3 regions of the Stutzerimonas sp. genome follow, and region 1 is predicted to be linked to each of the others. Evidence: predicted binding sites of a transcription regulator. Region 1 holds the regulator's gene; each other region holds the start of a gene.
The links. Region 1 encodes FliA, which starts transcription of late flagellar genes. Its sites were predicted from a motif close to CTAAAGTTTNNNNNNNNNNNGCCGNTAA; they were not measured.

Region 2: the regulator FliA is predicted to act here: its motif matches at 4,339-4,366, upstream of AC2LD7_RS17320 (methyl-accepting chemotaxis protein).
Region 3: the regulator FliA is predicted to act here: its motif matches at 2,998-3,025, upstream of AC2LD7_RS05930 (methyl-accepting chemotaxis protein).

Annotation. Positions count from the first base shown of each region.
Region 1 covers NZ_CEXBBO010000003.1:129,903-140,132, forward strand. The annotation lists gene motD (flagellar motor protein MotD) at 1-315, opposite strand, end outside; gene AC2LD7_RS03005 (flagellar motor protein) at 474-1,214, opposite strand; gene AC2LD7_RS03010 (protein-glutamate methylesterase/protein-glutamine glutaminase) at 1,214-2,305, opposite strand; gene AC2LD7_RS03015 (chemotaxis protein CheW) at 2,353-4,506, opposite strand; gene AC2LD7_RS03020 (protein phosphatase CheZ) at 4,519-5,313, opposite strand; gene AC2LD7_RS03025 (chemotaxis response regulator CheY) at 5,334-5,708, opposite strand; gene fliA (RNA polymerase sigma factor FliA) at 5,826-6,551, opposite strand; gene fleN (flagellar synthesis regulator FleN) at 6,569-7,396, opposite strand; gene flhF (flagellar biosynthesis GTPase FlhF) at 7,488-8,774, opposite strand; gene flhA (flagellar biosynthesis protein FlhA) at 8,790-10,230, opposite strand, start outside.
Region 2 covers NZ_CEXBBO010000032.1:17,086-27,315, forward strand. The annotation lists gene AC2LD7_RS17295 (VanZ family protein) at 1-54, opposite strand, end outside; gene AC2LD7_RS17300 (MlaE family ABC transporter permease) at 392-1,543, shown strand; gene AC2LD7_RS17305 (ABC transporter ATP-binding protein) at 1,540-2,322, shown strand; gene AC2LD7_RS17310 (MlaD family protein) at 2,525-3,463, shown strand; gene AC2LD7_RS17315 (ABC-type transport auxiliary lipoprotein family protein) at 3,460-4,089, shown strand; gene AC2LD7_RS17320 (methyl-accepting chemotaxis protein) at 4,421-6,304, shown strand; gene AC2LD7_RS17325 (hypothetical protein) at 6,366-6,674, opposite strand; gene rfbB (dTDP-glucose 4,6-dehydratase) at 7,020-8,090, shown strand; gene rfbA (glucose-1-phosphate thymidylyltransferase RfbA) at 8,087-8,959, shown strand; gene rfbC (dTDP-4-dehydrorhamnose 3,5-epimerase) at 8,956-9,501, shown strand; gene rfbD (dTDP-4-dehydrorhamnose reductase) at 9,498-10,230, shown strand, end outside.
Region 3 covers NZ_CEXBBO010000006.1:100,290-110,519, reverse strand. The annotation lists gene AC2LD7_RS05945 (TetR family transcriptional regulator C-terminal domain-containing protein) at 1-330, opposite strand, end outside; gene AC2LD7_RS05940 (substrate-binding periplasmic protein) at 591-1,409, shown strand; gene AC2LD7_RS05935 (sensor domain-containing diguanylate cyclase) at 1,449-2,909, opposite strand; gene AC2LD7_RS05930 (methyl-accepting chemotaxis protein) at 3,109-5,040, shown strand; gene AC2LD7_RS05925 (outer membrane protein OmpK) at 5,270-6,091, opposite strand; gene AC2LD7_RS05920 (nucleobase:cation symporter-2 family protein) at 6,173-7,672, opposite strand; gene AC2LD7_RS05915 (cation:proton antiporter domain-containing protein) at 7,895-9,445, opposite strand; gene AC2LD7_RS05910 (nucleobase:cation symporter-2 family protein) at 9,575-10,230, opposite strand, start outside.

The DNA.
Region 1 (10,230 bases):
GCGCATGCTGTGCATGATGCTTTCCAGGGGATCGATCGGTTCCTGCGACGATTGCGACGGCTCGTCGACCTGGGATACATCCGGCTGCGTGGTGTGTGGCCGCTCTTCACCGATGGGGATCGGCTTGACGGCGCGATCTGGCTGATTGAAAACACCCACCAGCGAATCGGACAGAATCTTGTACTTGCCCTCATTGAGCGAGGAGATCGAATACATGACGACGAAGAAGGCGAACAGCAGCGTGATGAAATCCGCGTAGGAAACCAGCCAGCGTTCGTGATTCTCGGGCTCTTCATGGGACCTGCGCCGAGGCATGATCAGAGCACTCCCGGCGCTAACGAGCAATCAGACACAACAATATCCCCGCGCGAGGCGGCAGTGCTTTGGCGGATGATGATTGTTTTTTCAGCGGCTGCCATGTTCATTCCCCGTGTCCGCAGCGGCACAAATGCGCGCCGTCGGCTTTCCGTCTCTCAATCCATGAAGCCTTGCAGCTTCATTTCGATCGAGCGGGGGTTTTCCCCTTCGGCAATCGACAGGACGCCTTCAAGCAGCATCTCGCGGTAGGCGGTCTGTTTCTGTACCACGCTCTTGAGTTTGTTGCCGATCGGCAACACCAACAGGTTGGCGAACGCCACGCCATAAATGGTCGCGACGAACGCAACGGCGATGCCATTGCCCAGCTGGCTAGGATCGGCAAGGTTGCCCATCACGTGAATCAACCCCATCACCGCACCGATGATGCCCACCGTAGGCGAATAGCCACCCATGCTTTCGAACACCTTTGCCGCACGGATATCGCGGGTTTCCTGAGTGTATAGATCAACCTCGAGAATACTGCGGATCACCTCTGGCTCAGCGCCATCGACCAGCAGTTGCAAACCTTTGCGGGCATAGGGATCGAGCTCGGCTTCGGCGATCGGCTCGAGACCCAGCAGCCCCTCCTTGCGCGCCGTGGCGCTCCAACCAGTGACCAGGCTGATGCCGCGGGCCATGTCCACGCGCGGCGGAAAAAAGATCCAGCCGATGATCGACATCGCTCGCATGAACACCGACATCGGCGTCTGCAACAGCACCGCGCCGAGGGTACCGCCTAGCACGATCAAGGCGGCCGGCCCGTTGACCAAGGCCGAGACGTGACCGCCCTCGAGAAAATTACCCCCGACGATAGCGACAAACGCAAGAACCAGCCCGATAAGGCTGAGCACATCCATCAGATGCAGGCCTCGCTCAGGTGCTGACCGATCTCATCGAGGCCATAGACGGCGTCGCTGAGATTGGCCTTCACCACCGCCATCGGCATACCGTAGATGACGCAGCTGGCTTCATCCTGCGCCCACACCTGGCTGCCGCACTGCTTGAGCATGCGCGCGCCTTCACGGCCGTCAGCCCCCATGCCAGTGAGCACGACCGCCAGTACCTTGTCATGGAAAGCTTTGGCGGCGGAGCCGAACGTGACGTCCACACAGGGCCGATAATTGAGGCGCTCGTCACCGGGCAGGATGCGCACCGCACCACGCCCGTCGACCATCATCTGCTTGCCACCGGGCGCCAACAGTGCAAGGCCAGGGCGCAGCAGGTCACCATCTTCGGCTTCCTTTACGCGGATCTTGCAGAGCTTGTCCAGCCGCTCGGCGAACGCCTTGGTGAAAGCCGCAGGCATGTGCTGAATCAGTACGATGGGTGTCGGAAAGCTGGCGGGAAGCTGAGTCAGCACGCGCTGCAGCGCCACCGGCCCGCCAGTGGAGGTGCCGATGGCAACCAGCCGATACGGTTTGCGGCGAGGCGCTGGTGTTGAGGCATGCGCTGGCATCGGCGCCGCAGATGCCAATCCCGCCGGAGAAGTAGCGTGACGGGCTGCTGGAGTTGCGGCGGTCGGAGCGCTGGAATAAGTGCTGAAACGACGATTGCTACGCGAAATCGTGTTTATCTTCTCGCATAACAGCTGTTTGACCTTATTGGGATTACGGGAAATATCTTCAAAATTCTTCGGCAGGAAGTCCACAGCCCCGGCATCCAATGCATCGAGCGTCACTCGTGCACCTTCGTGGGTAAGCGAAGAAAACATCAGAACGGGTGTCGGGCAACGCTGCATGATCTGCCGCACGGCGGTGATACCGTCCATCATCGGCATTTCGTAATCCATGGTGATGACGTCGGGCTTCAACGCCATCGCCTGATCGATCGCCTCACGCCCATTGGTGGCGGTGCCGATCACTTGGATGTTCGGGTCTGAAGAAAGGATTTCCGATACTCGGCGGCGGAAAAAGCCGGAATCGTCCACCACCAGGACCTTGACTGCCATAAAACACTCCTAGCGACAGCGGCTCCATCAGGGCCGCTGCCAGCGGATCAGATCCGGCGCGCGTAACGCTTTAGCATGCTCGGAACATCGAGGATCAAGGCGATACGACCGTCGCCAGTGATTGTCGCGCCAGACATGCCGGGAGTGCCCTGCAACATCTTGCCCAGCGGCTTGATCACTACCTCCTCCTGCCCCACCAGTTGGTCGACGACGAAGCCGATACTCTGGTTACCGACACTCAGAATCACCACATGCCCCTCGCGTTGTTCTTCATGTTCCGCGCCTCGCACCAGCCAGCGTTTGAGATAAAACAACGGCAGCGCCTTGTCTCGCACGATCACCACTTCCTGGCCATCGACCACGTTGGTCCGGGACAAGTCGAGGTGGAATATTTCGTTGACGCTCACCAGTGGGAAAGCGAACGCCTGATTGCCCAGCATCACCATCAGGGTCGGCATGATCGCCAGCGTCAGCGGTACCTTGATCACTACCCGCGAGCCCTGGCCTTTGTTGGAAAAAACATTGACCGTGCCGTTGAGCTGGGAAATTTTGGTCTTGACCACGTCCATGCCGACGCCGCGGCCGGACACGTCGGAGATCTCCGATTTGGTGGAGAAGCCCGGCGCGAAGATCAGGTTGTAGCACTCCAGATCGTTCAGGCGATCGGCTGCATCCTTGTCCAGCAACCCCTTCTCTACCGCTTTGGCACGCAGAATGTCTGCGTCCATGCCTTTACCGTCGTCGGTGATCAGCAGAAGGATGTGATCGCCTTCCTGCTCGGCCGACAGCACCACGCGGCCAGTGCGCGGCTTGCCTGCAGCTTCGCGCTCTTCCGGCGTCTCGATACCGTGGTCGACAGCGTTGCGCACCAAGTGAACCAGCGGGTCGGCCAGCGCTTCCACCAGATTCTTGTCCAGATCGGTTTCTTCACCGACAAGCTCAAGGTTGATCTCTTTCTTGAGGCTACGCGCCAGATCCCGAACCAACCGAGGGAAACGGCCGAAGACCTTCTTGATTGGCTGCATGCGCGTCTTCATCACGGCGCTCTGCAGATCGGCGGTCACCACATCCAGGTTGGATACGGCTTTGGCCATGGCTTCGTCGCCGCTATTGGAGCCCAGGCGCACCAGACGGTTACGCACCAGCACCAGCTCGCCGACCATGTTCATGATTTCATCGAGCCGCGCAGTATCGACCCGCACGGTTGTTTCAGCTTCGCTCGGCGGCTTTTCGGACGCAGCGGAAGCTTTTGGCGCAACTTCCGCCTTTGCCGGTGCTGCAGGCGTCTTGCCCGGCGCGGGCTTCACTGCCGGCTTTGCTGGAGCGTCTTTTTTGACTGCAGGCGTAGCTGCTACGGCTGGAGTAGTTGCTTCCGGCTCGAACTTGCCTTTGCCGTGCAACTGATCCAGCAGTGCTTCGAACTCATCATCGGTAATCTCATCGCCACCCGCCGCCGCAGGCGCGGCATCAGCAGCAGGCGCAGCGGCAGCTGGCTCGGCGAATTGACCCTTGCCATGCAACTGATCCAGCAAGGCCTCGAATTCGTCGTCGGTAATCTCGTCACTGGCCGGTGAGGCAGGTATCTGAACGGCTGGCGCGGCGCTGGGCTCTGCTGCGAACTGGCCGGTGCCATGAAGCTGATCCAGCAGCGACTCGAATTCGTCGTCAGTGATTTCGTCACCGGCACCAGCAGTCGGCGCACCAGCAGAACCATCCAGGGCGCCGAGAAACTGCTCGAATTCGTTATCTGCCGTCGTGGCTTCCAACGCCGGTTCAACCGCGGCGTGCTCAGCAACCGGAACCTCCGTACCGGCAGGCTCAGCCAGACGCGACAGCGCAGCGAGCAGTTCGGGGGTTGCTGGCGTGACCTCGGTGCGCTCACGCACCTGAGTGAACATTTCGTTGACAGTGTCCAGTGCCTGCAGCACGACGTCCATCAATTCCGAGTCGACGCGACGCTCACCCTTGCGCAGGATGTCGAAGACGTTTTCGGCGATGTGGCAGCATTCCACCAATTCGTGTAGTTGGAGAAAGCCGGCACCACCTTTTACCGTATGGAAACCGCGAAAAATCGCATTGAGCAGCGCGGCGTCATCGGGGCTGCTTTCCAGCTCCACCAACTGCTCTGACAATAATTCGAGAATCTCGCCGGCTTCCACCAGGAAGTCCTGGAGGATTTCTTCATCGGCGTCGAAGCTCATATTCACCTTCCCCTAAAAGCCCAGGCTCGAAAGCAGATCATCGACATCGTCCTGCCCGGATACGACATCCTCACGTATATCGGCATGCATCTGCGGACCTTCACCGTTGGAAGGCTCTTTTTCTTGTTTTTTCTTTTCCTGCTCTGCGCGCATCGCTTCGCGGTCATGCTGGATGCCAGCCACGCGATCGACCTGCCCGGCCATCAGAACAAGATTGAGCAGATTGCTTTCGAGTTCGCTGATCAGACGGGTTACCCGCTTGATCACCTGGCCTGTCAGGTCTTGAAAGTCCTGCGCCAACATTATTTCGCTGAGATTCTGCGACAGCTGACTGCCATCGTTCATGGTGCGCTGAAGGAATTGATCGATGCGCTTGACCAGATCGCGGAACTGCTCGGCGTTCATGTCACGGCGCATGAAGCGCTGCCAATCGGCGGTCAGACTCTGCGCTTCGTAACTGACGTAGTTCACCAGCGGCGCGGACTCTTCGACCAGATCCATGGTGCGGTTGGCCGCTTTTTCGGTCATCTCCACCACATATGAAAGCCTGTCGGTGGCATCGGTAATCGGTGACGGGTCACCGCCCGTGGCGCAGGTATCCATCTCCAGCTTTACGATGGCGTTATGCAGCTCGCGGGTGAGCTTGCCCACTTCCTGATAGAGCCCTTGACTGCGGGCCTGATTGAGCTCATTGAACATCTGCGCCGCTTCGTCGAAGCGGCCCTGCTGCAGGCTTTCGATCAACTGAGGTGCATGAGCCCTCAGAGTCGCTTCGAACTCTGCCAGGCTTTGTTCTGCTTGCGTCATAGTGCCCTCGCGGCGTTACTTCAGCCGTTGACGCGCTCGAAGATTTTTTCGATCTTCTCTTTGAGCACTTGAGCCGTGAATGGCTTGACTACATAACCGTTTACGCCCGCCTGCGCGGCCTCGATGATCTGGTCGCGCTTGGCTTCGGCGGTGACCATCAGCACCGGAAGGTGCTTCAGGCGATCGTCGGCGCGCACAGCTCGAAGCAGATCGATGCCGCTCATTCCGGGCATGTTCCAATCGGTGACGAGGAAATCGAAACTGCCGCTCTTCAACATAGGCAGCGCGGTCGTGCCGTCATCTGCCTCTGCGGTATTGGTGAAGCCTAGATCGCGTAACAGATTCTTGATGATCCGTCTCATGGTCGAGAAGTCATCGACGATGAGAATTTTCATGTTCTTGTCCAAGTACACCTCCGTAATCCCGAAATTCCCAGAACCTGCTCACGGTCTGCTGCGGGCCTCATGAATGAAGCTCGTAAGGGCCTCTAATGCTTTTTTGCAAACCAGCCTTTAACGGGCGCGCCACTCACCGAGGCGAGCACGCAGGCGCGCCGCGCACTGACTGTGCAACTGGCTCACCCGCGATTCACTGACACCCAACACCTGGCCGATCTCCTTCAGATTCAGCTCTTCGTCGTAATACAACGAAAGCACCAGCTTTTCACGTTCGGGCAGGTTTCCGATGGCCTCGGCCAACGCCTGTTGAAAACGCTCGTCTTCAAGATCTCGGGACGGCTCCGGATGCGCACTGGCGGCATCCTCCCCGAATTCCCCATGTTCGCCTTCCTGAAGTAGATCATCGAAGCTGAACAAGCGGCTGCCCAGGGTGTCGCCCAGAATGCCGTAGTACTCATCGAGACTCAATTTAAGTTCGGCCGCAACTTCCTGATCTTTAGCGTCGCGACCTGTTTTGGCTTCAATTGTCCGAATCGCTTCGCTGACCATACGCGAGTTACGGTGGACCGAACGCGGAGCCCAGTCGCCCTTGCGGACCTCGTCGAGCATCGCGCCACGGATGCGAATCCCGGCGTAGGTCTCGAAGCTCGCGCCTTTGCCGGAGTCGTATTTTTTTGATGCCTCCAGCAGGCCGATCATGCCCGCCTGCATCAAGTCATCCACCTGCACACTCGCTGGCAACCGCGCCAGGAGGTGATAGGCGATGCGCTTGACCAACGGCGCGTACTGATCGATGAGCTGGTATTGCGAGTCTTTTGCCTGAGCTTTGCTGTAATACATACCGAGTCCAGCCGCTGTCAGTCGTTAGGCTCTGTGGTGGGCCTGACAAGGCGCTCCACAAAGAACTCCAAGTGGCCCCGCGGCGTTGCCGGCAACGGCCAGGTATCGATTTTTTGCGCGATGGCCTTGAACGCCAATGAACACTTGGCTCGCGGATAGGCCTCGTAGACGGCACGTTGCTTCTGTACTGCCTTGCGCACCGCCTCATCGTAAGGAATCGCGCCGACGTACTGCAGCGCCACATCGAGGAACCGCTCGGTCACCTTGGTCAGTTTAGCGAACAGATTTCGGCCTTCCTGCGGAGCGTGTGCCATGTTCGCCAGCACACGAAAGCGACTGATGCCGTAGTCGCGATTGAGTAGCTTGATCAACGCATAGGCATCGGTGATGGACGTCGGCTCGTCGGTCACGACCAGCAGTACCTCCTGCGCGGCGCGAACGAAACTCACGACGCCATCGCCGATACCCGCCGCGGTGTCGATGATCAGCACGTCGATATCATGACCGATATCGCTGAATGCCTGTATCAGCCCGGAGTGCTGCAACGTCGATAGCTGCACCATGCTCTGCGTACCCGAAGCAGCGGGCACGACGCGAATGCCGCCCGGGCCCTGAATCATTACATCACGCAGATCGCATTCACCAGCAATGACGTCAGCCAACGTGCGCTTGGTAGACAAACCCAGCAGCACGTCGACGTTGGCCAGCCCAAGGTCGGCATCAAGCAACACCACCCGGCGACCGAGGTCGGCCAAGGCCAGCGCCAGATTGACCGACACGTTGGTCTTGCCGACGCCACCCTTGCCGCCAGTCACTGCAATTACCTGTACGGGATGAATACCCATCTTCAAACGCCTATATCTTGCTGGGGCCCGGAGGCCATCGATGCGTTCAGCCAGAACGCGTCTTCTTTGTCTGTATCACCTAACAAAGCGTTCATCCGACCTTCCGTGAAGAACCGTTGTACAGCCCGGAGAACATATCGGCCATGGTCTCCTCGCTGGGAGTCTCTTCAGACTGCAGGCTCACTGCGCGACTGACCAGTTGGTGGCTACGTGGCAATTGCAGATCCTCGGGAATACGCGGTCCATCGGCGAGGTACGCGATGGGCAAATGCTGGCTGATCGTAAGGCCGAGCACATCACCCAAACTGCCGGCTTCATCCAGTTTAGTCAGAATGCAGCCCGCCAGCCCACAGCGACGGTAGTTATGCCATGTCGCTTTAAGCACTTGACTCTGGCTGGTTGCCGCCAGCACCAGGTAGTTCTTCGATTTGATACCGCGGTCGGCCAGCGCTTCGAGTTGCATACGCATCATCGGGTCGCCCGCAGGCAAGCCGGCGGTGTCGATGAGAATCAGGCGCTTGCGGGCCAAAGGCTCCAGCGTCTTGCTCAATGGCTGGCTGGGGTCGATCTGAATGACCGGCACATCGAGGATGCGACCAAGGGTCTTCAGCTGTTCCTGCGCACCGATACGGTAGTTGTCCATGCTCGCCAAGGCGATGCTCTGTGCGCCGTGCTGGAGCACGTAGCGCGCGGCGAGTTTCGCCAACGTGGTGGTCTTGCCGGCGCCGGCCGGACCAACCAGCGCGATGATACCGCCCTCTTCCAGTGGCTCGACCTTGCTGACCTTGATCGATTGCGCCAGGTGCGCCAACAGCATGCGCCAGGCCTGACGCGGCTCGGACACGGTAGCTACCTTCTCCAGCAGCGCGCGCGACAGTTCGGCCGGCAAGCCGATGCGCTGTAGGCGGCGCCAGAGGCTGGCCTGCTGCGGACGGCGACTCTGTTCATTGCCCCAGGCAATCGAGCCAAGCTGAACTTCGATCAGCTCACGCAAACCTTGCAGCTCCGAATGCATGGCTTCGACCGCGCGCGAATCGAACGACGCCACCGCGGCGCTGGCACTCGGCGCCGGTTGAACGGCAGCCGCAGACTTCTCGTCAAGCAGTTGACGGTCCTTACCCGCTTGAGCGCGAGACGGCGAGCTCAGCTCAGCGTGGGCACTGGCGATGCGCGCCTGCGTTTTACGCAGTTCCGCTTCGAGCGCCGGATTCGGCTGCTTGGGTGCTGCGGGCTCCATCGGGTAATCAAGCACAGCGGTCAGCTCGACGCCGCCAGCGACACGACGGTTGCCCGTGATCACGGCATCAGCGCCCAGCTCGTCACGAATCATCTTCATGGCGATACGCATGTCGGCTGCGAAGAAACGTTTGACCTGCATGGCCTGTACCCTCGGTTAATTCTGACCCACCGTGGAAACGATGGTGACTTGCTTGTTGTCCGGTATTTCCTGATAGGCGAGGACATGAATGTTCGGCACCGCCAGCCGGGCGAATCGCGAGAGCATCGCGCGGACCGGACCGGCTACCAGCAAAATCGCCGGCTTACCCAACATTTCTTGACGCTGTGCTGCCTCTACCAGGGAACGTTGCAACTTTTCGGCCATTCCCGGCTCCAGAAGAATGCCATCTTCGGAACCTTGACCAGCCTTCTGCAGACTATTGAGCAATATCTGTTCCAACCTTGGCTCAAGCGTGATGACAGGGAGCTGCGGCTCAAGCCCCACAACGTTTTGCACAATTGCGCGGGAGAGCGCGACCCGTACAGCAGCCACCATCGCGGCGGGATCTTGACTCTTCGCGGCCACGTTGGCGATAGCCTCGGCGATGGTGCGGATATCGCGAACCGGAACCTGTTCCTGCAGCAGCGCCTGCAATACCTTGAGCAGCGTCGACAACGAAATCATTCCCGGCACCAGCTCCTCGGCAAGCTTCGGCGAACTCTTGGCCAGCAGTTGCATCAGTTGCTGGACCTCTTCATGCCCCAGGAGCTCGTGGGCATGTTTGTGCAGCACCTGGTTCAGGTGAGTCGCAACCACGGTGCTGGCATCGACCACGGTGTAGCCGAGCGATTGTGCCTGATCGCGCTGACTGGCCTCGATCCACACCGCTTCCAGGCCGAATGCGGGGTCCTTGGCCGCGATCCCGTTGAGCGGACCGAACACCTGGCCCGGATTGATCGCCAGTTCGCGATCCGGGTAGACCTCGGCCTCAGCCAGGCTCACGCCCATCAGTGTCAAGCGATAGGCGTTGGGCAGAAGGTCGAGATTGTCGCGAATGTGCACCGACGGCATCAGGAAACCGAGATCCTGCGAAAGCTTCTTGCGCACGCCCTTGATCCGCGCCAGCAGCTGGCCGCCCTGGTTGCGGTCGACCAGCGGAATCAGCCGGTAGCCCACTTCCAGGCCGACCATATCCACTGGCGTCACGTCATCCCAGCCCAGCTCCTTGGTCTCCGCGGCACGCTGCGCCGGGAGCATTTCCTGTTGTTTCTGCACCTCCTGCTCGGCCTCTTGCTTGACCTGCCGCTGGCGATGCCAGATCCAGTAGGCGCCCCCAGCGGCGACCGCACCGAGGCCGAGGAATGACATGTGCGGCATGCCTGGCACCAGGCCCATGGCGATCATGATTGCCGCAGACACAGCCAGCGCCTTGGGTGAGGCGAACATCTGCCGGTTGACCTGCTGGCCCATGTCCTCGGAACTGGTGACACGGGTGACCATGATCGCCGCCGCGGTGGACAACAGCAGCGATGGAATTTGCGCCACCAGACCGTCACCGATGGTCAGCAGCGCGTAAACCTGGCCTGCCTCGCTGAAGCTCATGCCGTGTTGCGCC
Region 2 (10,230 bases), on a different contig from region 1:
GAACAGGATGACCGCCAGGACTGCGATGAACGGCAGTGAGCGCAAGAAATTCATAGGCAATCGGTCGCTCTCGCTGTGATCGTGAAAAAGGAAGGATGACGGCAGGACCCGATGCCGGGCGTGTTGAATGTGACTAGGTAAAGGCGGCGTAAGATATCAGCCCCGTGACGCGATGCGTACCGACCATGGTTGCCGGCTTGCACGCTATGGAGAGCTAAAGCGGTCGATAGTTCGTGCCGCTCTGTAACAAATTGCTCGGCGGCGCGACGGTCGGCATCGATAGCAGGACGGCAAACGGAGCCGCGTTCGTAAGGTCCCACCTGATAGGATCGGCGAAATCGACGGTGATCAGGCTCGCCTCTCGACGCCACATGCAATACGGGACCCAACCTTGACGCAAACCACTTCGCCGCCGGGCAGTCTGCAACGGCAACCGACCAGCGACGCACAGGCCGCCACTCTGGCCATCGGCGGCGACTGGACGTTGCAGCACTACGCGACGCTCCGACGCGAGATCGAGCGGGCGCGTCATCAGATCAGCGAGACCGACAGCGTTGAGCTCGATGCCATTGGCGAACTGGATACCGCCGGCGCCGGCCTGCTGGTCGAACTGCTCGGCCCGACCCGAGTCGCCCGACTGAACGAGTGGGCGCCGCAGCTTGCCCCGGAGCGCCAGGCTTTGCTGAAAACTGTCGCCGCCGCGATGAACCAGCCGGAGGCCAAGCAGGCCCCGGAAACCAACGGCATGGCCGATGTGCTGGCGCATGTCGGGCGCACCATTGCCGGCGTCTGGAACCAGCAGCGCACCCTGCTCGGCTTCATCGGCCTGACCCTGCAGACGCTGTTCAGCGTCATCCTCAATCCTCGACGCTGGCGAATGACGGCCCTGGTCGCGCATATCGAGCAGACCGGCCTGGATGCTATTCCCATCGTCGCGCTGCTGACCTTTCTGGTCGGCGCGGTGGTCGCTTTTCTCGGCGCCACGGTGTTGGCCGATTTCGGCGCGACCATCTACACGGTCAACCTGGTGGCGTTTTCCTTTCTGCGCGAATTCGGTGTGCTGCTGGCTGCGATCCTGCTCGCGGGGCGCACCGCCAGCGCCTTCGCTGCGCAGATCGGCGCAATGAAATCCAATGAGGAGATCGACGCCATCCGCACCCTTGGCCTCAGCCCGATCGAACTGCTGGTGCTGCCCCGCGTGCTGGCGATGCTGATCACGCTGCCAATCCTGACCTTCATCGGCATGCTCAGCGGCATTGTCGGCGGGCTGGCGGTCTGCTCGCTGGCACTGGATATCTCGCCAGCGATGTTCTTCACCATTTTGCAGCGCGACATTCCGCTCAATCACTTCCTGGTCGGCATCGGCAAGGCCCCGGTGTTCGCCTTCCTGATCGCGGTGATCGGCTGCCTGGAAGGCTTCAAGGCCAGCGGCAGCGCACAGTCGGTCGGCGAACACACCACTTCCAGCGTGGTGCAGTCGATCTTCATGGTGATCCTGCTCGATGCCATCGCCGCGTTGTTTTTCATGGAGATGGGCTGGTGAAGACAGACGAACCCGTGATTCAGGTCAGCGGCCTGGTCAACCGTTTCGGCAGCCAGGCGGTGCACGTCAATCTCGACCTGGACATTCGCCGTGGCGAGATCCTCGGCGTCGTCGGCGGTTCCGGCACCGGCAAGTCGGTATTGCTGCGCAGCATCGTTGGCCTGCGCCGGCCGAACGCCGGCAGCGTCAAGGTGTTTGGCGAGAACCTGCTGAAACTCTCGACCCAGCGCCGTTCAGAGATCGAACGGCGCTTTGGCGTCCTGTTCCAGCGCGGCGCACTGTTCACTTCGCTGAACCTGCAGGAAAACGTCGCCTTGCCGCTGATCGAGCACATCGGCCTCAAGCGCGCCGATGCCGAACACCTGGCGCGGCAAAAGCTAGCGCTGGCTGGCCTGCCACCGGAAGCCGCCTGCAAATACCCCGACGAGCTGTCCGGCGGCATGGTCAAGCGCGCTGCGCTGGCTCGTGCATTGGCGCTGGACCCGGAAGTACTGTTTCTCGACGAGCCGACCGCGGGCCTCGACCCTATCGGCGCAGCGGCCTTCGACCAGTTGATCCTGACCCTGCGCGACGCACTGGGCTTCAGCGTGTTCCTGGTCACCCACGATCTGGATACGCTCTACACCATCTGCGACCGCGTCGCGGTGCTGGCGCAAAAGCGCGTGCTGGTGGTCGATACATTGGAGGCGGTCGCCGCCACCGACGACGACTGGATTCGCGAATATTTTCACGGCCCGCGTGGCCGCGCGGCGCACGAAGCGGCGCTGGCAGGTCGTTGAAACGTATGCGAGGCAGGCAAGACAAGGCGCAACGACCAAAGGGAGTAACAGCCGAAGGCTGGCCCGAAGGGCGAGTGCAACGAGTCAAAACAGGCGAGGAAGCGGAGTTTAGTCGTCTAAATGAGCATTCCGAGCCTGTTTTTTAACGCAGTATTGCCAACGCAGGTAGTTTTCAACGGCCTGCCAAAGTTGGAGAACTGAAATGGAAACCCGTGCCCATCACGTACTGATCGGATTGTTTACCGTGATCGCGGTCGGCTGCGCGCTGCTTTTCGCGCTGTGGCTGGGCAAGTCCAGCATGGACCGTGAATATAGCTACTACGACATCGGCTTCAGCCAGGCGGTCAGCGGGCTGTCCAGCGGCAGCTCGGTGGAATACAGCGGCATCAAGGTGGGCGACGTCACCCAGCTGTGGCTGGAGCCGGACGACCCACGCAAGGTCCTTGCACGCATTCGCGTCTATGGCGGCACGCCGATCAAGACGGATACCCAGGCGCGTCTGGCACTGGCCAATATCACCGGCAGCATGGTCATCCAGCTACACGGCGGAACCCCGGACAGTCCGCGCCTGGAAGGCGACCCTGACAACCCGCCGCTGATTGTCGCCGACCCGTCCTCGCTCAGCGCGCTGCTGGAAAACGGCGAAGATTTGATGAGCAACATCAACAACCTGCTGCTCAGCGCCAACAAGATCTTTTCCGAAGAAAACACCAACCGCCTCAGCCGCACCCTGGAGCATCTAGAACAGGCCACCAGCGTGCTGTCCGACCAGCGCGGCGACCTGGCTCAGACGCTGCAGCAGTTCAATCAACTCAGCCAGCAGGCCAATACGGTCATGGGTGAGCTGTCGAGCCTGGCGCGCAATGCCAACGGCCTGCTCGACGATCAGGGCCGCAGCGTGCTCGACAGTGCCGCGCAGTCGATGAGCGCGCTGGACCGGACCACCTCGCGGCTGGACACTTTGCTCGAAGAAAATCAGGGCGCGTTGAACAACGGCATGCAGGGTTTCAACGAGTTGGGCCCCGCGATCAACGAGTTGCGCTCGACCCTCGGTGCCCTGCGCCGAGTGACCCAGCGCCTGGAAGACAATCCGAGCGGGTTTCTGCTCGGGCGAGACAAACTGCAGGAGTTCACCCCATGAATCTTTGCCGTCGTCCCCTGCCCCGCCTCGCCCTGTTCGGGCTGCTTGCAGTGCTCTCGGCATGTTCGGTATTGCCGGACTCCGAGCCGTTGCGGATTTTCCTCCTGCCTACCGTGACGACGCCGCAGCAGGCCAGCGAGCCGACGCTGCAACACGCGCTGCGCATCAATACTCCGCAGGCCAGCCGCATTCTGTCCGGCCAGCGCATCGCCGTGGTCCCACAGGGCAATCAGATCAGCGCCTATCAAGGCGCACGCTGGAGCGATGCGGCGCCAGTGCTGCTGCGTGATCGTCTGATCGAAACCTTCCAACGTGACGGGCGGATGCCTTCGGTGAGCAACGAAGACGTCAATCTTTATGCCGACATCAGCCTGCACAGCGATCTGCGCGCGTTCCAGAGCGAATACGTCGACGGCAAACCGCAAGTATTGATTCGACTCGATGCGCGGCTGGTGAACCGCCAGAACCAGCACACCCTGGCCAACCGGCGTTTCGAGGTCCGCCAGCCCAGCGCCGATCCGAGCGTCGAGCGTGTGGTCGAGGCGTTCGGCAAGGCCAGCGACACGTTGAGCCGAGAGGTTCTCGAATGGACTCTTTCCCACGCAAAGCAGATGCCGCAGGACTGAAGCGGCCGCTGCCCAGCTTCAAGGCGCAATACTATTCATAAGCGCTGACGGCTCAGGCACCCTTGCGTTTCGGACAGGCCTGCGGCCTGCATTCGCCGCGAGGTCGCGCCTCCCACGGAGCTGGTGTGCACGGCTGCTTTTGTGGGAGGCCCGACCTCGGGGCGAACTTGCTCAAGTGAACAACATTGCGCGTCAAGGCGGGCTCGTGCTCCGAGCACAACCTGCCCGTTCTACCATTCATCGCGCCAGTTACAGCTTGCGCGCGGCGGGACGATAACAGCCCGGTCAGTGCCCCTTTCAAACGGGGCCGTAACGTTCTGAAGGGTGTTCCATGTCGCTGTCGCTGCGAAAAAAAATCGTGCTTTCCACTTGCGCCGCAGTGCTGCTCGCCGGCGCTAGCCAGTTGTGGCTGAATTTCATGGAGAGTCGCAAGAATCTTGAGAACCACATCGCCGAGCAGGTCGCGATCGCCAGCAAGACTTTCAGCGCCAGCGTGCGCTACTGGCTGCAGAGCAAGGAGGCGGCGCTGCTGTCCGTCCTGGCCACTGAAGATGCGACCAAGCTGCATGATGCGCTGTTGCAGGCGAAGGTTGCTGGCGGGTTCGAGAACGTCTTCGTCGCGCGCGCCGACGGCAGCCAGATCAACGCCGACCAGGTCAGCCTGCCGTCGGGCAACAATGATCCGCGCCGCTGGAAATGGTATCAGCAAGCGCTGCTAGTGCCGGGCGCCGTCTACATTTCCACTCCCAGCGTGGCGGCGGCGACCGGCGAGTTCGTGCTTTCGCTAGGGCGTACCCTGCAGCGCAACGGGCAAACGCTCGGTGTTCTGGGCGCCGATGTCGGCATGAGCGAGATACTCGGCCAGCTGAAGCAGATCGAATTACCGGGCGACGGCCTGGCGTTCTTCATCGACAAGCAAGGCACCGTGCTCGGTCACCCGGATAGTGCCTTCCTGGACAAGAAGGTGACGGCGCTGTACCCGGCGCTGGACCAAGCAACGCTCGCCGGCCTCGTCGCCAATAGTGGCACCCGGCACCTGCTCGATGGCGATGGCAAGCGCCTGTACGCCACGCCGATCGGCCATGCCGACCAAGTTTTGGTCATGGTGCTAGACGAGGCAGTACTTGCAGCGCCGCTGTATCGCCAGCTTTGGACGGGCCTAGCCGCCTTCGGCGTGATCCTGATCATCTCGTTGGCCGCCATCGGCCTGCTGTGCACCTGGCTGCTGCGGCCGCTGGGCGTGGTCTCCGTGGGCCTGCAGGTGATCGCCGACGGCAACGGCGACTTGACCCAGCGCATCCCGGAAGCGAGCAACGATGAGTTGGGCAGCCTTGCCCGGCATTTCAACCAGTTCGTCGGCAGCCTGCATGCGCTGGTTGGACACATTCGCCATCAGGCCGAAGATATCGGCGACGAGTCCGGTGCCGTGCTGCAGCGCAGCAGCCTGTCGGTCGCCGAACTCGGGCGCTTGCAGCAGGAGCTGGCGATGGTCGCCACGGCGGTGACCGAGATGGCTTCGGCCACCCAGGAAATCGCCGGCAATGCCGAGCGCACCGCGCAATCGGCGCAGCAATCGACACTCAACAGCCAGCAGGGACTGGAACTGGTGCGCCATACCCAGCGTTCGATCACCGGGCTGGCCGAGGAGGTTGCAAACGCGACTGGGGTGATCGCCGAGCTGAGTCAGCACTCGCAGTCGATCTCCGGAGTGCTGGCCAACATCCAGGGCATCGCCGAGCAGACCAACCTGCTGGCGCTGAACGCCGCGATCGAAGCCGCGCGCGCCGGCGAGCAGGGCCGCGGGTTCGCCGTGGTAGCGGACGAAGTGCGGGTACTGTCGCAGCGCACGCATGCCTCGACACAGGAAATCCAGGCGACCATCGCCACTTTCCAGCGCATCACTCAGAACGCCGTGGACAAGATGGACAGCAGCCGTGTGATGGCCGAGCGCAGCGTAAGCGACGCCCAGCAGGCGTCTACCGCTCTGGAGGAAATTACCCAGGCGGCACAGCGGATCTCCGATATGTCCATGCAGATCGCCGCCGCGGCCGAGGAGCAGTCGTCGGTTACCGAGGAGATCACCCGCAACGTGGTTACCATCAAGTCGCTGGGCGATACCCTGGCAACCAACTCGGTGGAAGGCGAGCGACAGGCGCACCTGCTACAGGGGCATGCCAGCGAGCTGAACGATAAAGTCGGGCGCTTTATCCTCTAAAGCCGCCGGCACTGTTCGTCGCTTCTTTCTGAAGAAGGGTTAGATCAAAACGCAACAGGCGCTAGCCGTCTTTGTGGTCAGTCTCGGCGGTATCAGGGTCTTCCGGCGAAGCATGCATGCTCACCTCGGGCGCCGAGCCAGGCATGCTCGACGCAATCCCAGCGGCGGCGCCGAGCAGGCGCCACTTCTGGTCGAAGGTTGATTGGATCGCCGAGACTCGGGACACCATGCGGCGGCTGGCGATGCGCGCAGCGGGATCCTCGCTGGCCATGAGCTCGAAGGAAAAGGTCGTCAGCGCTTCGGATAATTGAGAAATACTTTGCGCGGTGAGGTTCAGCAACTCGGCGAGCTGTTCATTACGGGTGGGCATTCCATTGCTACCTGTCGTTAATTCCGAGGCGATATTACTCATTTGCGCCAAACGCGCCACCCATCCCTTGGTATCGCCAGGGCCGTTGAGGAGCCAGTGTGCGGTCCTGCGCAAACCTGCGCGAAAAAAGTGGCCGTTGCCACCGTGTCATACGCCGCCACATGCGCCGTTACATGCGCGCGATGTATTGGCGTCATTGTCTATCAGGCAGCGCTGCCGCAAACTTTCACCGAACCCTTACCTTCTACAGCCCACGGCTGGGAATTTTTATATTTCCGGCAGGTCTATCCTGCCGACATGCCAAAGAGCCCGTTGCTCTGTAGCGCGCCAAGGAAGCCTATCATCATGCGCATTCTCGTCACCGGCGGAGCCGGATTCATCGGCTCTGCACTGATCCGCCATCTCATTCACGACACCGAGCACAGCGTCCTCAATCTGGACAAGCTGACCTACGCCGGCAATCTCGAGTCACTGGCTGAAGTGGAGAGCAGCGATCGTTATCAGTTTCTTCAGGCCGACATCGCCGATCGCGAGCGGGTGAGCGAAGCGCTGCTGGAATTCCAGCCGGACGCCATCATGCATCTGGCTGCCGAATCCCACGTCGATCGCTCCATCGACGGCCCGGCTGAATTCATCCAGACCAACATCGTCGGCACCTATCAGCTGCTCGAGGCGACTCGTGCCTACTGGCAGACGCTGCCTGAAGGCCGCCGCGAGACCTTCCGCTTCCACCACATCTCCACCGACGAAGTGTACGGCGATCTGCACGGCGTCGATGATCTGTTCACCGAGACCACACCCTATGCGCCAAGCTCGCCCTATTCGGCCAGCAAGGCGTCGTCGGATCACTTGGTCCGCGCTTGGCAGCGGACCTACGGGCTGCCGGTGCTGATCACCAACTGCTCGAACAATTACGGGCCGTACCATTTCCCGGAAAAGCTGATTCCACTGGTGATCCTCAACGCGCTGGACGGCAAGCCGCTACCCGTCTACGGAAACGGTACGCAGGTGCGTGACTGGCTGTTCGTCGAGGATCATGCGCGTGCACTGTTCAAGGTCGTCAGCGAAGGCAAAGTCGGCGAGACCTATAACATCGGCGGTCATAACGAGCAGAAGAACATCGACGTGGTGCGCGGTATCTGTGCCCTGCTCGAAGAACTGGCGCCGCAGAAGCCCGAAGGCCTGGCGCGTTACGACGACTTGATCACCTTCGTCAAAGACCGCCCCGGTCATGATCTGCGCTACGCGATCGATGCCAGCAAGATCGAGCGCGAGCTCGGCTGGGTCCCGCAGGAAACTTTCGAGACCGGCCTGCGCAAGACCGTGCAGTGGTACCTGAACAACCTCGAATGGTGCCGTCGCGTCCAAGACGGCAGCTATCAACGTGAGCGCCTCGGCGCGCTGGAGAACGCATGAAAGGAATCATCCTCGCCGGTGGGTCCGGCACCCGCCTGCACCCCATTACTCTTGGCGTATCCAAGCAGCTGCTGCCGATCTACGACAAGCCGATGGCTTACTACCCAATCTCGGTACTGATGCTCGCCGGGATTCGCGACATCCTGCTGATTTCCACGCCGCACGACCTGCCGCAGTACAAAAGCCTGCTGGGTGACGGCAGTCAGTTCGGGGTGAACTTCAGCTACGCCGAACAGCCGTCACCGGACGGCCTGGCCCAGGCCTTTCTGATCGGCGAGGAGTTCATCGGTGATGACTCGGTGTGCCTGATCCTCGGCGACAACATCTTCCATGGCCAGCACTTCACCGAGAAGCTGCAGCGCGCTTCGGCGCAGCAGAAAGGCGCCACGGTGTTCGGCTATTGGGTCAAGGATCCGGAGCGCTTTGGCGTGATCGATTTCGACGAGACCGGTAAGGCTCTGTCGATCGAGGAAAAGCCGCAGAAGCCCAAGTCCAGCTACGCGGTGACCGGCCTGTATTTTTACGACAACGACGTGATCGAGATCGCCAAGTCGATCAAACCCTCACCGCGCGGCGAGTTGGAGATCACCGACGTCAACAATGCCTACCTCAAGCGCGGCGACCTCAATGTCGAGCGCTTCGGCCGTGGTTTTGCCTGGCTCGACACCGGCACCCACGACAGCCTGCTGGAAGCCTCGCAGTACGTGCAGACCATCGAGCACCGCCAAGGGCTGAAAGTCGCCTGCCTGGAAGAAATCGCCTATCAGCACAAGTGGATCGACCGCGAGCAGCTGCTGCAGCGCGCCGACGCCCTGGGCAAGACCGGTTATGGCCAGTACCTGTTCAAGCTGGCGGGTGAAGACGCATGAAGGTCATCGAAACCGACATTCCCGATGTACTGATCATCGAACCCAAGGTGTTCGGCGATGAACGTGGCTTTTTTTACGAGAGCTTCAACGCCGCGGCCTTCGAAGCCGCAACCGGGCTCAAGCGTACCTTCGTCCAGGACAACCATTCCAAGTCCCAGCGCGGTGTGCTGCGCGGGCTGCACTACCAGATCCAGCAACCCCAGGGGAAGCTGGTGCGGGTCGTGGCTGGCGAAGTGTTCGACGTGGCGGTCGACCTGCGTCGCAGCTCGCCCAGCTTCGGCCGTTGGGTTGGCACCCACCTGAGCGCGCAAAACCAGCGGCAGTTATGGATTCCAGAGGGTTTTGCCCACGGTTTCGTGGTGCTCAGCGAGAGCGCCGAGTTCCTCTACAAGACCACCGATTACTACGCACCGGCCCACGAACGCTCGCTGCTCTGGAACGACCCGCAGATTGGTATCGAGTGGCCGTTTCAGGAGCTACCGCAGCTATCGCAGAAAGACGCCGCGGGCAAGATACTCAGCGAAGCGGAGCTGTTTGCATGAAAATCCTGATCACCGGTAGCAAGGGGCAACTGTCTCAGGAGCTGCAACTGGCGCTTGCCGGTGAAGGGAAGGTGCTCGCCTTGGGCCACCAGGCGATGGATCTGGCCGAGCCTGCACAGATTCGCCAGCAGGTTCGCCTGCTACGTCCCGACTTGATCATTAACGCGGCAGCCTATACCGCGGTCGATCCGGCGCAGGGTGATCGCGATCAAGCCTTCGCGGTGAACGCCACCGGCCCTGGCGTGCTCGCCGAGGAAGCTGCGGGCCTTGGCGTGCCGCTGATTCACTATTCCACCGATTATGTTTTCGATGGACGCAAGCCCGAGCCATATCAGGAAGAGGATCAGCCCGCCCCGTTGAGCATTTACGGCGCGAGCAAGCTGGCCGGCGAACAGGCGATCCAGGCAATTGGCGGCCCGCATCTTATTCTGCGTACCAGCTGGGTCTACTCGCTGCACGGTCGCAACTTTCTGCTGACCATGCAGCGCCTGCTGCAAGAGCGCGATTCGCTGTCGGTCGTCGAAGACGAGATCGGCGCACCGACCTGGGCAGGCACCATCGCCGCGGCCACGGCCGAGATGGTGCGCAAGTTGCGCAACGGCACAGGCGGACCCAGCGGTCTGTATCACTTGACGGCTACCGGCGAGACGTCCTGGTACGGTTTCGCCTGTAGCATTGCCGAGCACCTGCGCCAGCAGGGCCGTTTGCGTGCCACACTCGAACCCATCC
Region 3 (10,230 bases), on a different contig from region 1:
ATGCATGATCTCGCTGGCGAAAACCTTGGATGCGCAGGCGTGCTCTCTTGATATGCGGATCTTGGTGCGGATATAGGCGCGTAGCACATCGGCTGGTTCGCCGGGCTGGTTGAAGGGCGCGGACGCTTGCAACAGCGGCTCGACGATGCTGTCGAGCACCTCGCGGTAGAGGTTTTCCTTGCTCTTGAAGTAGTAATAAACGTTGGGCTTGGGCAGCCCGGCGCGGTCGGCGATGTCACTGGTCTTGCTGGCGGCGAAGCCTTTTTCGGCGAACTCTTCGCTGGCAGCGCGCAGGATCAGTTCTTTGTTGCGCTCGCGGATACTGGACATAGGGCCTGTTCAATTCACGACCACCAGCCTGGTGGCCCGCCGCGGCATGCTAGCACCGGCCTCCGGACCGCCTCAAGGTGGGCGCTCCGATCTGTTTATTTGTGAACAACTACGTAAAGTTTTGTACACAACTAAGAAAAGACCCTGCTACTGTATTGCCACCAATGCAGCGTGAACGGGCCAACAGGATCGCTTTTCGCGTTTCCTGCCGGCCATCCCAGGCCTGCCGAACGGGTCGTTCACCTATACAAGGAGTTCCCATGAAGATATTTCTTGCGGCCGCCTTGCTGGCGCTCTCAATGCCTGTGACTGCCGAGCAAACCTACGTAATTGGCGTCGAACAGGCGGCTTTCATGCCGCATTACAGCGGCGATGCGCAGGGCAACTATCAAGGCTTCGCCCGCGAACTACTGGATAGTTTCGCTGCGCATAGTGGTATGCGTCTGGTCTACAAGGTGCTGCCCGCGAATGAGCTGTTGCCTGCGCTGTTGGATGGGCGCGTCGATGCCAAGTATCCCGATAATCCCAACTGGTCCGAGCCAACCAAGGCCGGGTATCGGCTGTATTACAGCCAGGCGGTGGTAAATTATATCGACGGCGTAATGGTGGCGCCGCGGCGCGTAGGGCGCGGAATCGATGAGCTCAGGCGGCTGGCGGTAGTCGATGGCTGGACCCCTTGGGGCTACGAGGACCGGATCGCCGCCAACCAGATCTTGCTGGTCAGCAGTGAGAATCTGCCGCGCATGGTGCGCCAGGCATTGCTCAAGGATAGCGATGGGGCCTACTACAACGTGGTGGTGGCGGCGCATTACCTGAACAACGTACGCGCCAAACCGGGAGCGCTGGTGTTCGATGCCGACCTGCCGCACACCCGTAGCACCTTCAACCTGTCCAGCCTCAATCATCCCGAGCTGATCGAGCGTTTCGACCGCTACCTCGAGAACCAACAGCCTGCCGTCGCCGCGCTCAAAGCCAAGCATCAGGTCGAGGCGAACCTGTTCTCTGAGTACGTTGGCATGGAGCAGTGGAAGATCGAGTTTCTGCAGCGACAGAAGGCCAAGGACGCTGCGGGGAGCTAACCCCAGGCGCCCGGCGTTCCGTTCTGCATTAAGGAATGATCAATTGGCTGGTGCGCCCGCTGCGCTGCAGACTCGGTTGCGTCCGCCATTTTTTGCCCGATACAACGCCCGGTCTGCGTCATCCAGCAGAGACTCCAGGTTACCGTCTGATGGCAGTTGAGCCGTGCCTATGCTGACGGTCGCGCGCAATGGCACGCCGTCGAAGTCGAACGTTGCGGCTTCGGTGGCAGCACGGATTTTTTCCGCTAGCGCCAATGCGGTAGCGAGATCGGTGTCCTTGAACATAATGACGAACTCCTCGCCACCCCAGCGCGATATCAGGTCGGACTGGCGTATCTGTCGGGCCAGTAGCCTGGCGAAGCTACGCAACAGAAAATCGCCGCCGAGGTGGCCATAGGTATCGTTAAACGACTTGAAGTGATCGAGGTCCAGAATCAGCACGCAAAGGTCGCTACGCTGGCGTTTTGCTTCGAGCACGGCCTGCTCGGCGACAAGGCTGAAACCGTGGCGATTGAGCAGCTCGGTCAATGCATCATGAGTAGCCATGGCTTCGATGCGCTGTAGGTAGCGGCGGCTGATCGAGCCCACCAGGCCGAGGACGATCGCCATGACGCCGAAGCAGATCAGCAGGTTGATCCAGAGGGTGCGCCGCACCGGCGCCATGACACCGCTCTCGCGCTTGTCGACCATCAAGTACCAGTTCAACTCGGGGATGTAGCGGATATTGATGAAATGCTGTTCGCCCTCGCTCTGGTAAAGAAACGAGCCAGTACGCAGCTCCGGTAATTGCTGGGTAAGGTCGTTCAGCGCTGGAATGTCGTCCAGATGAGTACCGCGCGGCATGGCTACGGCGCTGGCCTCGCTGCCGTCAACGACGATGCGCCGCTGGCTGTCGACGAAGTAAATGGTGCGCTGATAACGCTGCTGATAGTCATCCATCAGGCGACGCATGCGATCCAGACTCAGGCCGACCCCCGCCACGCCGAGAAATGTCCCGTCGGCCGCATTCATCCGGTAGTTGAGAAACATGGTCAGGCGCCGTACATCCACGACAATTTCCCATGGCGTACCCGCGACTTCAAAGTTATAGAACCAGCGATGCGCTGCTTCATCGGGCTGCATGGGCTGTGCGCCATCATCGGTGTAATACATCTGCGATCGACTGGAAGCGAAGAAGGCATTGGATGTGTCGTAGCGCGTCTTGATGGCTTGAAGATACCGGGTAATCAACTGTGTGCTGCGTTCGCCCTGATCGACCCAATCGAGCAGCAAGGGATCTTCAGCCATGGCGGAGGCGACTTGTACCAGCCTTACCAGATCCTTCTGCAGCTCCGATGAAATCACATCAGCGGTCAGCGGGAGTTCCGTCCTGATGATGGTGTTGCGGATGGTTTCGCGCGAAGCGTAATAGCTCGCGAACGTGGCGATCAGAAAACCCAGCCCGATGATCAGGGCAAGCAGCGTCAACAGAGTGGTTTGCTTCAAATTCGATCGATGCATCGTTGACCTCAGACCAAGACACTCTTCGGATGCCGACAAAATGCTCCGCATGAGCGAGGGTGGTTACTGCTGAGCCGCCAGACGGTATCTAAAGACATAACTAGCATGGCCGATAGCCTGTTGGATTCCAATATTTGCTATTTTGTATACAGAATCATCAAGAACCGTGTACGAATTAATCCAACAAGAGATCGTCACTATGACTTTCATGCAACGCAGTATCCAGTGGCAATTGATCGTCAGCATGGGAGCGGCTTTGCTCACTAGCCTTCTGATCGTCATCCTGATTTATTCATCGACGCTCAACGGGTTGGCTGAGCGCTATCTGCTTGGCCAGGCTCTACCGGCCACCATTGCCTCGATTCGGAACGACATCGAGCGCACCCTAATGGCACCAATCACCGCTACTGCCGGGATCGCTGGCAATACGCTGGTGCAGGAGTGGCTGCGTGATGGTGAAAGCGCAGGGCAAGCCGCTGCGATCGCGCGCTACCTGGACGGGGTGAAGGTGCAGCAGAATGCTCTGACTACCTCCGTCGTGGCGCTGGAAAGTGGCAACTATCATTCCGAAAACGGACTCTCACGTACCCTGCAACGCAGTGCGCCGAGCGATGCCTGGTTCTACAGCCTGATCGACGGCGGCATCGAGCGTCGCTTCGAGATCGATATCGACAAGGCTTCTCGTCTGCCCACGCTGTTCATCAACCAGCGCATCAGTGCCGATGGCAAGACGCTAGGCGTTGCCGGTCTGGGCTACAGCTTGAAAAGCATGTCCGAGTTGATCAGTAACTTTAAGTTCGGCGAGCGGGGCGAGGTGTATCTGATCGATGCCGAGGGCCATGTCAAGGTTCATCCGCGTACCGAGCATAACGGCCGCACCGAGCTGAGTGCGTTGACCGGTGACGATGCCGCGCGCCGGCTGCTGGCGGGCGAGCGCGAGACGGTAAGGTTCGAGCGCGATGGCGAAGCCTTCCTGGCGCTGGCGCAACCGCTGGAAAGCCTGAACTGGATTCTGGTCAGCGAAGTCCCTGAGGCCGAGATCTTCGGCGAGGCACGGCGCACTCTGTGGACCATCAGCCTGATTGGCGCCTGTATTGCACTGTTCTTCCTGGGGCTTGTGGTGCTGCTGGCGCGCGGATTGGTCAAACCGATTCGTCAGGTGACCACTGCGCTGGTGGAAATCGGCGGTGGCGGCGGTGATCTGACTCGTCGTCTGGATGAGAGCCGGAGCGACGAGTTGGGCGATCTCGCGCGGGGCTTCAACCGCTTCATTGGCAGCTTGCGAGGGCTGATTGGCGATGTGCTGAATACCAGCCAGCAACTGCGCACCGCAGTGGGCCAAGTGGCGGAAGTGGTCGACAACACCGCAGATCGTGCCGGCCGTCAGAACGAGATGACCGACATGGTCGCAACGGCTGTTCATGAGATGGGATTGACGGTGCAGGAGATCGCGCGCAACGCCAGCAGTGCCGCGCAGGCCTCTCAGGGCGCGAAAGACGAAGCGATGCGGGCTCGCAAGGTAGTGGGCGATTCCATTGCACACATCGAAAAGATGTCAGGCGAGATCGGCCATGCGGCGGAGTCGGTCACCGATCTTGCGCAGCAGGTGGCGTCCATCGACAAGGTGCTGGGCGTGATCCGCAGTATCTCCGAGCAGACCAACCTGCTTGCGCTCAACGCAGCCATCGAGGCCGCACGTGCCGGTGAGATGGGGAGGGGCTTCGCGGTGGTCGCCGATGAAGTGAGGACGCTGGCCAGCCGTACCCAGGCGTCGACCGACGAGATCCAGCAGATGATCCAGGGCCTCAAGAGCGGCGCGGAAAACGCAGTCAGTTCGATGCATGCGGGGCAGGCTGCGACCGGCACCGGCGTCCAGGCCAGCCAGCGCACCGGGCAGTCGCTGGGCGCGATCACCGAGCAGGTCGAAGCGATCAGCGACATGAACGCCCAAGTGGCTGCCGCGACCGAAGAACAGAGCAGTGTCACCGAGGAAATCACTCACAACGTTCAAGGCATCGCCGATCTGGCACAGGCCACCGCCAGCGATGTTCAAGGTTGTCGCGAGGATTGTCAGGCGCTGAGCCGCCTGGCTGATGACCTGAGCCGGCAGATGGGCAGCTTCAAACTTTGAGTGATACACGACGCGAGGGCGAACCTCGCGTCGTGCCGAATGGACTGGCTCCGGCCTGCGGCGCCGTCTGTAGGAGATGGGGTGACGCCTGTCAGTGCGCAGTGGGCGGCGGAGCAACGGATTTGGCTTGGAGTTGTTGATGGGTTGCACCCATCTACGGGTTTGACTTGGGGCGTTTGTAGGATGGGTGACAACCCATCACCGCATCCTACGTATCGCTCTTACGCGATCAGAAGTGCGCTTTCACCAGCAGGCTTGCGGTGTTCTGGTCGGTCCCGCCCACCAAGCCGCTGACGAACCCGCCATCCTCGATGCCGTATTTATCGGACCAGTAATCGTACTCGATACCCACATACAGCTTGCCCGGTTCGCCGTCGAGCGCCTTGCCCAGGTCGTACTTGATCTGCGGGTTGATGTGCAGGTTCTTCGAGACGAAATCACCGCGGCTTTCGGAGCCGGCGTCGTTCACCACCCAGTCGATGAAACCATCGAAAAGGATATCGGACTTGCCGACTGGAATGGTCATGGCCCAGGTAGGCGTGATCTGCCACTGGCCGGACGGCTTGCCAGTGGTGCCGTCGGGCTTGCGGTAGTACAGGTTGATGTTGAACCGGTCGAAACCGGGTACGTCGAGGTCGACCGCCGGGCCGAGGAGGTAGTTCTGGTTCGGTACCCCGTTCGTGCTTTCGCCGCGCTCGTACGTCGCGGCAAGCAATACGTCCGTGATCGGCCCGAACGATAGGTCGTTGCCGCTGAGCTTGCCCAGCGACAGGCGTGGGCTGAACTCACCGTAATACGTATGTCCGTCGTTACCGGAGAGGCCGTTGTACCACTTGTTGTCGACGAACAGGAACATGTCGCCCCAGCTCCAGCCGCTGGCGTGCTCGAAGGTAACGGTCTGCTGGATATCGCCATCGTCGACCTTGAAATTCTGACCATACAGATAGGTCAGGCTATTGTTCTGCCATTGCAGCATGCCGTCGGCGAAGGCTGGCGCGGCGAGCAGACTGCCGGCCAGCGCCAGCGAAAGTGGAGCGAGCTTGAGTTTCATGTCGATACCCTTTGGTTTTGTTGTTGTGATGAATGCGGTGATGCGCCTGGGCACGGTTGTGCCCAAGAGCAGAGGGGCCGATCAGCCCGTCGGTGTCAGGTGCGCTGAGGGGTCATCGCTGGTCGCCTTCGGCGGGACCTTCAGATAGTCCGGGATGTTGACCGCCAGCGTGTTGGTGCCGACCGAATCCTCGATCAGGTTGTCGGGATCGTAATCGTCCAGCTCGCCCGGTTCGCGCGGCAGGAACAGGTTGAGCAGGATCGCGCTGAAGGCGCCGATGGTGATCGGCGAGCCGAAGATGTTCTTCAGCACATCGGGCAGGTTGCTCAACACATCCGGCACTGCAGCCACACCCAGTCCGAGCCCCAGCGAGATGGCGACGATAAGCATGTTGCGGCGGTTCAGACCCGCTTCAGCGAGGATTTTGATCCCTGCAATGGCGACGGTACCGAACATGATCAACGTGGCGCCGCCGAGGACCGGCTTGGGCATCAGCTGCAGCACGCCGCCGACCACCGGGAACAGCGCCAGTAGAATCAGGATCGCGGCGATATACAGGCCCACATGACGGCTGGCGACGCCGGTCAGCTGGATCACACCGTTGTTCTGGCTGAAGGTGGTCATCGGCAGGCTGTTGAAGGTCGCGGCCAGCAGCGAGCTGCAGCCATCACCGAGAATGCCGCCCTTGATCCGCTTCATGTACAGCGGGCCCTTGACCGGCTGACGCGAGATCATAGAGTTGGCCGTCAGGTCGCCAGCGGTTTCCAGTGGAGTGATCAGGAAAATCACCGCGATCGGGACGAAGGCCATCCAATCGAAGGCAAAGCCGAACCTGAATGGCTGCGGCACACTGATCGCCGGCAGCGTGGCGAGGCTGGAAAAGTCCACCATGCCCATGGCCCATGCGGTGAAATAGCCGACCATCAGCGCGACGATGACTGCCGACAATCGCAGCAGCGGGATGCCAAAGCGGTTGAGCAAGATGATTGTGCCGAGCACCAGGCCGGCCAGTGCGAGGTTGGGTAGGGCGCCGGGATTTTCCACCCCGTAGCCGCCAGCGATATCAGTCATCGAGACCTTGATCAGCGACAGGCCCATCAAACAGATGATGGTTCCAGTGACCACCGGCGTGATGACTCTCCGCAGCCGGTCAATGCACCGACTGAAGGCAATCTCGACGAAAGCTGCACAGAAACCGACCCCGAACAGGGTTGCAAGGATGTCCTCCGGGCTGCCGCCGCGGCCCTTGACGATGAAGCCGGCGGCCAGGATCGCGCTGAGAAAGCCGAAGCTGGTGCCCTGCAGGCAAAGCATGCCGGCACCGATCGGGCCGATCCGCTTGGCCTGGATAAAGGTGCCAAGGCCGGAGACGAATAACGCCATGCTCACCAGGTAGGGTACGTAATCACCCAGGCCGAGTACGCTGCCGATTATCAGGGTTGGAGTAATGATGCCGACGAAACTGGCCAGCACATGCTGTATCGCGGCGAAGGTGGCGGGAAGCGGACCCGGACGATCTTCGAGTCGATAGATCAGGTCCTGGTTGGGAGCGTCACCGCTCCTGGATTCGGTTGCGGTCATGGTCAAGCCTGCCATTAGTTATTGTTCGGTCATGGGCTTTAGAGGTTGCACGGACCTCTTTTACTAACCGTCGAAAACCTGTTCGAGCGGTCAGGATGTGCCCGACTATAACAACCTGTGAACATGCTTTTAAACAATTAATTTAAATATTGTGCACAATTATGACGAAGGACAGTCAGCCTGATGCCGCCGTTGTGGCATTGCGCAAGAAGCCGCGGTTGGTCAGCGTTTGGCCAGTAACTCTCGGGCCACGTTTTCAGCGAGTCCGGCACCGGCTTCTGTCATGGTGAGGTAGGTGCGGTCAGCGCCAGCGTCTTCGATCTGCTGGGCGATGTCTTCGTACATCGCATGGGAAACGATCAGGCCGCCGAAGCCTTTACCGCGCAGCTTACGGGTCGAGATGATCTTGGCCTCGGCATCGTTCATCGCCAGGATCACTGCCTCGACTTTGTTCATCTCCAGGCACTCCCAGAACATCTGATCTTCCGCGTCGGCGAACAGGACGTGGCGGCCCTTCTCGCTGCTTTTCTCGACGGTGACGGGGTCGGAGTCGAGGCTGATCAGACGCCAACCCTTGTCCTGCAAATGATCGTAGGCGGCGCGACCGGTGCGGCCCATACCCATGATCAGGATTTGCGCGTCCCCCAGCGATACAGGTTGCTCGTCGGGGTGTCGGGTGTCGCGTTCGAGAGGAATCAGGCGTTTGGCCAGTCGATCATAAAGCGGATGGGAAATGCGGTTGAGCTGCGCCGAGATGACGAAGGACAGTGCCACGGTAATCGCCAGCGGTGTCAGCCACTGCGGCAGCACCACGCTGGCAACGATCAGTCCGAATTCGCTGTAGTTGGTCAAGCTCGACGCACTGAGAAAGGCGCTGCGCGCACGCAGGCGGAACAGCAGAAAGAGGAAGAAGAACAGCGCGCCCTTGAGTGGCAGTAACAGCGCCACGGCACCGGCAAAGAGCATGGCGTCCATATCGGGCAGCCCACCGATGCCGATCTGCAGGAAGAAACCGACCAGGAAGACTTCCTTGATCGCCCACAGCGAATTGGATAGTTCGGTGGCGCGCTTGTGCTTGGCCAGCATGGCGCCGAAAGCCAGCGCGCCCAGTTCCGAGCTGAGTCCCACGTACTCGAAGCCTAGGCCGCCGGCCACCAATGCCAGCATCAATCCCAGCAGCACCATCAGCTCTTCGTGGCCGCTGTGATCGAGCAGGCGAAATAGCAATGGGCGCAGCAATGGCAGGCCGAATACCAGCAGAGCCCAGGCCGAGGGCACCTTGCCGCTGGCAATGCTCATTACGATGAGGGCGATCAGGTCCTGAATGATCAGCACGCCGATGGCGACACGACCATGGAAGGCGCGCAACTCGCGTTTGCCTTCCAGCACCTTGGCGGCCAGTACGGTGCTGGAAAACGACAACGCGATCGCCAACAGTAGGCTCTCGCGCCAGCCGGTATCGAGAAACACCAGGATGGCCGGCAACACCACCAGACTGGAAATGCCGAAGTGCAGCAGGCTACCGCCGATGACTTCGCGGCGTACCAGGTTGCTCAGCTTGAGCTTGAGGCCGACGGTAAACAGTAGAAGCAGCACACCCAGATGCGCCAGGTGCTCGAGGACTTCGCTGTCCTGCGGGCCGACGCCGACGAGGTCGCCGAATCCGGCAAGGGCGAAGCCGGCACCGAGATAGCCGATCAGTGGCGGCAGGCCGATCGAGCGTGAGGCGAGGCCAAGAATAAATGCGAAGGCTATCCAGGTTGCTTCGATCATCTGTCAGTCCTTCTCGGCATCGGGCGGGCGCCGAATTTTAACGGGTGTGTCGTGCTTGTCGACTGTCGGGCGGCGAAAAAAGCAAGCCCGCACATGGCGGGCTTGGCTGGGGTTTCCAGATGGTATCGGTCAGTGCTGCGCGGCGCCGGTCAGCGCGTTGCGTTCCGCTCCGCCGAGCACGTTGAACAGCAGATTCAGGGTCACTGCGCTAATCGTCGCCACGGCAATACCGCTGTGGGTGATCGGCTCCATCCAGTGCGGCAGATGGGCGAAGAACTCCGGTCGCACGACCGGCACCATCCCCAGACCGATGCTCACGGCGACCAATAATTGATTGCGACGATCGCCGATGTCTGCTTCCTGCAGGATCTTGATACCGGTAGCGGCGACCATACCGAACATGGCGATACCGGCGCCGCCAAGCACTGCAGCGGGAATCGAGGCAACCATGAACGCGGCCTTGGGCAACAGGCTCAGGCTGATCAGGAGCAACCCGGCAACAGCCGTGACATACCGGCTGCGCACGCCGGTCATCTGTACAAGGCCGATGTTCTGGGCGAAAGAAGAATGGGTAAAGGTGTTCAGGAAGCCTGCGAAAAAGGTCGCACCGGCGTCACACAACAGGCCGCGACGCAGCTGCTTGGGATCGATTTCCTGACCGGTGACCTTTCCTAGCGCGAGGAACATGCCGGCGGACTCGACGAAAATGATCACCACCACCAGGCACATCGACAGGATCGGCGCGAGTAGGAATTGTGGCGCGCCGAAGTGATTCGGTGTGACCA